3 regions of the Micromonospora sp. NPDC005305 genome follow, and region 1 is predicted to be linked to each of the others. Evidence: riboswitches for the same ligand, from Rfam matches in the RefSeq annotation. Region 1 holds a riboswitch; each other region holds the start of a gene.
The links. A riboswitch is a leader RNA that binds a small molecule or an ion and turns the genes downstream of it on or off. The one in region 1 is predicted to bind cyclic di-AMP.

Region 1 (2,242 bases):
GAAAACGTCGAAGGGGCCGGCCCGCGTGTCGCGGGCCGGCCCCTTTCGGTGTACGTCGTCAGAGCAGCGACATGTGCACGTGGTCGGTGTGGTCCGAGGGCCCGCTGTAGGACTTCCAGCCGGTGGCCGGGAACCAGATCTGCCGGTTCCAGATCACGTAGTAGATGCCCAGCCGGTCCGCGTTGCGGATGAGGAAGGCGGCGACGTTGTTGCCGTACATCCGCTGGTCCTTGGTGCGCCAGGAGGAGAAGCCGCTCTTCTGCAACGACCAGTCGCAGGCCCGGCCCTTCGGGTGCTCGAACGGCCCGCCGTTCCGGTGGCAGCCCACGAAGCGGTTGAAGCCGGCCCGCTTGACCTCCTTGTACGCGTGCAGCGTGCGCGGGGTGACGCAGCCCGAGGTGGTGGGGTCGTTCTCGCTGCACGACTCCGGCTTCCAGTCGCCGTCGGAGGTCCGGCCCGGGCCGACGCGGGCGACCGGCGAGGTGGCCGAGACCAGGCCACCGGTGAAGCCGATCCCACCGACCAGCTTCAGCGCCTTCTCCGTCTCGGCCTTCTCGCGGGCCATCGCGTTCTTCTGCTTCTCCTGCTCGCGCACCTCGACGTCGAGCGCGATCTTGGCCTGCTCGGCGCGGGTCTTCGCGGCGTTGATGGCGCCGAGCTTCTGCGCGTTCAGCAGGTTCAGCTCGTCGAGGGCGGCCGCCCGCCGGACGAACGAGTCGGGCGTGTTGCTCTCCATCAGCATGGCCATGGCGCCCATCCGGCCGGTCCGGTAGGACTGGGCCGCGATCTGGGCCACCTGCGGGCTCAGCGCGTCGAGCTCGCTCTGTGCCGCCTTCACCTCGAGGGCGAGCTGGAGTTGGCGCTTGCGCGACGTGTCCAGCTTCGACTTGGCCTGGAGGTAGGCCCGGTTGGCGGTGTCGATGGCCTCGGTGATGAGGGGGTCGTCGTCTTCGTCGGAGTGCCCCGAGGGGGTGGGGGTGCTCGGAGCGGCCGTCGCCGGGGTCGGCCCCACCAGCACGGTGAGCGCGGCCAGCGCAGCCACCACGGGGGTCAGCCAGCGGCGCAGGGGTGCCGTCACAGTGTTCCCTTCCGTCGGCCGCCGACCGGGTTAGCTGACGGGTTCGGGACGGAAGTGGCCCCTACCGCTCGCGCGGATTCACCCCATGTACCTGGTTCCCCGGCTCGCCCGCGGGCGATTGGGCGGCGGCACCGCTGGCGCCGGTGCGCGCCTTCGGCGGTGACCGGCAGCGAGGTTACCCGAGAGTCCTCCCCGGGTTCTACGTCCGGAAGCCGACCAATAGCGAGAATTCGTCCTCGCCCAGCGTGACCAGGATCGCGTTTGACATCTGTCATCACGCTGCGGAGTGTCACCATGCGGCCTCCGTGCTCCTGTCACCGCCGGACCACCCACCGGAGCGCCGGTCCGGCGCCCCACCGAGGGCCTCCAGCGCCTCGTCCCGCGCGACCGGCGGCCGTGGCGCGGGCGGGTCGGCCGGGCCCGCGGTGGTCCCGCGCCGCCCGGCGGTGGTGACCACCGCGGCCAGTCCGGTGGTCAGCGGTACGGCGGCGATCAGGCCGAGCGTGGCCACCGCGCTGCGGACGATCTCCTGGGCCAGGAACTCGCTGGTGAGGATCTGGCTCACCGGCCGGGAGTCGGCGACGAGCAGGAGCAGCAGCGGCAGCGAGGCGCCCGCGTACGCCAGCACGATGGTGTTGACCGTGGAGGCGATGTGCGCCCGGCCCACCCGGGTGGCGGCCCGGTAGAGCTGGCGTCGGGAGAGCGCCGGGTTGGCGTGGGCCAGCTCGGTGACCGTGGCGGCCTGGGTGACGGTGACGTCGTCCAGCACGCCGAGCGAGCCGATGACGATGCCGGCCAGCAGCAGGCCGTGCAGGTCCACGTCGCGCTGGAACATCGACAGGGTGGTCGCGTCCTCGCTGCCGAAGCCGGTCAGGTGGGTGGCGGCGGTGGCCAGGGTGCCGAGCACGCCGGTCAGCACCAGGCTGCCGAGCGTGCCGAGCACGGCCACCGAGGTCTGCGCGGTGATCCCGTGGGTCAGGTAGAGCACCACGAACATGATCAGCGCGGCGCCGACGATCGCCACCAGCAGCGGCGGCTGGCCCGCGCCGATCCCGGGCAGCACGAACCCGAGCAGGATGGCGAAGCTCGCGACCAGCCCGCCGAGCGCGGCCAGCCCGCGCCAGCGGCCGAACGCCACGATCGCCACGGCGAACAGCACCGCCA
Region 2 (2,242 bases), on a different contig from region 1:
TGCCAGCCCAGGTAGTCGGCCCGCTTCACCAGGTCGACGCTCGGGCCGAAGTAGCCCTCGGTGTCGTGGATGACGATGTATTCGATCTTCTGCTGGGCCGGCCGGTTGCCGAGGTCGTGGTTGCCGTAGTCGCCCGGGTCCGCGCTGAGCTGCTCGTAGGGGGCGGGAATCCACTCACAGGCCAGCCGGACCGGGCACTCCAGGCCGTCCGGCCGCTCGGCGCGGCGCAGCCCGAGCCGGTGCAGCCCCGACTGGTCCGGCTTCACCGCGGTGGCGGCCAGGGTCACCCGCTGGCCGTCGTCGGTGGTCCGCGCAGCGCCGAGGCCGAGCTGGTCGTAGACCTCGTCGGCGAAGGCCGCCGCCGCGTCCTCGGTGTCCGCGCCGGAGTAGCGGGCCACCGCGCCGTACCAGGCCGCCGGGTCGGTGGCGGCGCCGACCGGCGAGCCCAACTGCTTCTGGTACGAGGCGAGCAGCGCCGCCCCGCCCCGGATGTTCGCGGCCGCGTCGGTGCGTAGCGTCTCCTCGGCGAGGCCGGTGAGCGCCGCGGCGGCGTCGAGCGTCTGCAGGGACGCCTGCGGGAGCACGTCCTCCGCCGGTGCGGCCGCGGTGGCCGGGTCGAGGGTGAGCGGGCGCGAGTCGTCGCCCCGCGGGTCCTCGTCCTCGTCGACGTGGCCGCTGGCCGGGGTCGCGAGGACGTGCTGGGCGTCGGTGAGGTGCATCGGGCCGTAGCCGCCGCTGGTGCTCGGCTGGCCCGGGTGGGTGTCCCAGCGCGACTCCAGGTACGAGACGCCGAGCAGGACGCTCTGCGGCACGCCGTACTCCGCCGCGGCGGCGGCATACTGGTCCTGACGGTCGGTGCTGGGTTGGGCGCTGAGCGGTTGGGCGGCCACCGGGCCGGTTGCCACCAGTGCGGTGGCTGCCGCGACGGCTGCTGCCAGCAGCATCCGTCTGCCCGACGGTGGGGGTGAGAGGTGCATCGAACCTCCAGACAGGGATGGGGGTCACTGCGTCCCCACCCTCGCCCCGCGCACGGTCCGGGTCAATACCTTTCCGAGAGGTAATCTCCGCTGAAAGAATCTTTCGGGTACGGAGTGTCACGGCGTCTCGGGTTGCGGAACGATAACGGTGCTCTCTACTCTGGTCAATCGTCGGCCGCGAGCTTCACCGTCCAACCCGGGTGGTGACGGTCCGACACCGCCGAGTCGCCTCCGGGCGAGCCGGGGACCCAGGTACCTGGGGTGAATCCGCAGCCACTGCGGTAGGGCGCCTCCCTTCCCGCCCGAACCCGTCAGCTAACCCGGTAGGCGGCCAGGAAGAAGGAGTACGGAAGCCCGGTGGCACACCATGCCCCGCGGCCACCGTCGGTCCGGTCGGTCGACCGGTCGACGGCGGTGCCGCGTTCCCGCTGGTCCCGTTTCACCACCGCCCTCGCCGCCCTGGCGGGCACCGCCGTCGTCCTGACCGGCGGCGCCACGGCGGCACACGCCGAACCGTCGGTAGCCGAGATCGAGCGCCAGATCGACCAGGACTGGAACAAGCTCGAACCGATCATCGAACAGGTCAACGCCACCCGCGAGCAGCTCGCCGCCAAGCGGAAGCAGGCCGCCGCGCTGGGCAAGCAGATCGCCCCGCTCCAGGCCCGGGTGGACGCCGCCCTCGGTCAGGTGGGCGGGCTCGCCGCCGACGCCTACAAGGGCGACAACAACCTCTCCACCGTCAACGCGCTGCTGGGCAGCCGCTCCCCGAGCGAGCTGGTCGACGGCCTCGCCCTGCTCGACCGCTTCGCGAACCGCCAGCAGGAACAGGTGCGCGCCGTCGCCGAGCTGCGCGACCAGTTGGCCGCCAAGAAGCAGCCGCTGGACGAGATGATCACCGAGCTGTCGCGCACCGAGGCCCAGCTCGCGGCCAAGAAGAAGCAGATCGACGCCGAGATCGTCAAGCTCCAGAAGCTGCGCCTCAAGGTCTACGGCAACGGCGGCGGTGGCCCGCTGCGACCCGCGCCCTGCCCCGCCGGCTACCCCGGCGGTCCGGCCGGCACCGCGGTCAAGTTCGCCTGCGCCCAGATCGGCAAGATCTACGTCTGGGGCGCCGCCGGCCCGGACCACTTCGACTGCTCGGGCCTCACCATGGCGGCCTGGGCGAAGGCCGGCGTCTCGCTGCCGCACAACGCCCGGCAGCAGCACGACGTGACCCGGCGGGTGAGCCGGAGCGAACTGCGCGCCGGTGACCTCGTCTTCTACTA
Region 3 (2,242 bases), on a different contig from region 1:
GGTGCCGGTGACGTTGAGCAGCCGGCGCACCGCGCCCGGCTCCCGCCCGGCCTCCGTGGCGGCCTCGTCGATCAGCGCGTTCAGCGCCGGCAGGTCGGCCGGCCCCTTGGGCAGGTACGCGAGGGACGGCAGCCAGCCGTCCGCCAGGCGGCCGACCAGCCGCAGCATCCGCGGCTTGTACGCGCCGACCCAGACCCGTACCGGGTGGGCCGGGGCCGGCCCGCGTTTCGCCCCGACCACCCGGTAGTGCTCGCCGTCGACCCGGACCATGCCGCGCCGGTCGGTGTCCCAGACCTCGCGGATCACCCGGATGGCCTCGTCGAGGGCGTCCACGGCCGCGCCCGGGGAGAGCCGGCGGCCGCCGACCGCCTCGATGGCCTCCCAGAAGGCGCCGGCGCCTAGCCCCAGCTCGACCCGGCCGCCGGTGAGCAGGTCCAGGCTGGCCACGCTGCGGGCCAGCACCACCGGTTGGCGCAGCGGCAGGTTGAGCACGTTGCCCGCGAGGGTGATGCGACTGGTGGCCGCGGCCACGAAGGACATCAGCGTCCAGGTGTCCAGGAAGCCGGGCTGGTAGGGGTGGTCCTGGAAGGTCACCAGGTCCAGGCCGACCTGCTCGCAGAGCTTGGCTCGCGCCACCACCTGCTCGGGGTGCCCGGCGCTCGGGGTGAGGAAGCCGCCGAAGGCCAGCTCGTGTCCGTGGTCGCTCATGCCTCGCCGCCTCGTGCCGATCTTGCGCGAACCTGCCCACGGTAGCCTCCCGCGTTGCCCGGCGGGCCGGGAACCCGCCGCCCGGGGGCCCGCGACGCGCGCCGTGGCCACTCGCCACGGTGGACCCGGCTCCGGTCGGTCGTCCTCTTCGGCCGGTGCCCCGCGAACACCGCTGTGACCTGGGAAAATGCGCCCATGGCGGTCGCTGCGGCAGATTCGGCGGCGGCGTGGGCCGGAAGACGAGGTCGTCCCTCAGCCGGGTGAAGAACTTCACAGAAGTGGGCGTTCGTCACAAACCATTCCTAACGTCGACTCCGTTCGCGATCGCGGACACCACGGGCCGGTAACGCCTAATCCCGCCGCCGGCACGGTGGTACCTGGACCTCGGGCGGGAGCGGGGGACCCACATGTTCCTCGGTGCACGGACACCTCGGGGTGAAGCCGCCTCCGGCGGCCGGGCTCCTCGGCCCGAACCCGACAGCTCACCTCGTCGGCGTGGAGGACACCCACATGGCAACTGAACACGTCGCCCGTCATCGACGGGTCGCGCGGCGCCGCACCGCCGTCGGAGCGCTCGTCGTCGGCGCCGCCACCGGCGCCGCCGCCCTCTTCGGCCCGGCCGCCCCGGCCAGCGCCGCAGGCGTCAACTGGGACGCCGTCGCCCAGTGCGAGTCCGGCGGCAACTGGCACATCAACACCGGCAACGGCTACTACGGGGGACTCCAGTTCTCCCGGAGCACCTGGAAAGGCTACGGCGGTCAGAAGTACGCCAGCCGGGCCGATCTGGCCAGCCGCGGCGAGCAGATCGCCGTCGCCGAGAAGGTCCTCGACGGACAGGGCATCGGCGCCTGGCCGGTCTGCGGCAAGAAGGGTGGCTCGACCAAGAGGTACTCGGCCACCGACTCGGGCTCGAGGAAGGCCACGAAGAAGCCCGCGAAGAAGGCCACGAAGAAGGCCACGAAGAAGGCCACCTCGGAGCGGTGGTCGCGGAACGACCGGCCCGCCGTCCGCACCGAGAGGCGCACCGGGCCGAGCGCCGGCGGCGCCGGCAGCTACGTGGTCCGGCCCGGGGACACCCTCTCCGGGATCGCCGCCGCCAAGGGCGTCGCCGGCGGGTGGCACGCCCTCTACGAGCGCAACCGGGGTGTGGTCGGCGACAACCCGGGCCTGATCTTCCCGGGCCAGAGGCTGCGCCTGCGCTGAGCCCCACCGGACCCGCCCACGACGGGCCGGTCCACGGCACCACGAACGCCCGGCCGGTACTCCCGGCCGGGCGTTCCACGTCGGGGCCGGTTGCTATCGTCACGGTGCTCGGAAAGACGTGAAGAAAGCGCGGATATGACCAACGACTCGTTCTCCGCGGCCGCGAGCCTCGACGAGCTGCTGACCAGGACGCAACAGGCGCTGTCCGCGATGCGGTCCCGGGCCGTCGAGCACGCCGACGGCGCGCCGGCCCAGCTGCTCCGCGCCGAGGGCGGTGCGGCCGGCGGCCGGGTCCGCGCCGTCGCCGTCCAGGGTGGCCGGCTGGAGTCCC

Region 2: another riboswitch for cyclic di-AMP. It lies ahead of ABZS80_RS04695 (NlpC/P60 family protein); the one in region 1 lies ahead of ABZS80_RS18790 (hypothetical protein).
Region 3: another riboswitch for cyclic di-AMP. It lies ahead of ABZS80_RS10450 (transglycosylase family protein); the one in region 1 lies ahead of ABZS80_RS18790 (hypothetical protein).

The regions. Positions count from the first base shown of each region.
Region 1 covers NZ_JBEXGL010000010.1:109,860-112,101, forward strand. The annotation lists gene ABZS80_RS18790 (hypothetical protein) at 59-1,078, opposite strand; cyclic di-AMP (ydaO/yuaA leader) riboswitch at 1,082-1,213, opposite strand; gene ABZS80_RS18795 (YibE/F family protein) at 1,368-2,242, opposite strand, start outside.
Region 2 covers NZ_JBEXGL010000002.1:321,255-323,496, reverse strand. The annotation lists gene ABZS80_RS04700 (peptidoglycan recognition family protein) at 1-944, opposite strand, end outside; cyclic di-AMP (ydaO/yuaA leader) riboswitch at 1,186-1,321, shown strand; gene ABZS80_RS04695 (NlpC/P60 family protein) at 1,335-2,242, shown strand, end outside.
Region 3 covers NZ_JBEXGL010000005.1:42,472-44,713, forward strand. The annotation lists gene ABZS80_RS10445 (LLM class flavin-dependent oxidoreductase) at 1-708, opposite strand, end outside; cyclic di-AMP (ydaO/yuaA leader) riboswitch at 1,046-1,219, shown strand; gene ABZS80_RS10450 (transglycosylase family protein) at 1,219-1,911, shown strand; gene ABZS80_RS10455 (YbaB/EbfC family nucleoid-associated protein) at 2,047-2,242, shown strand, end outside.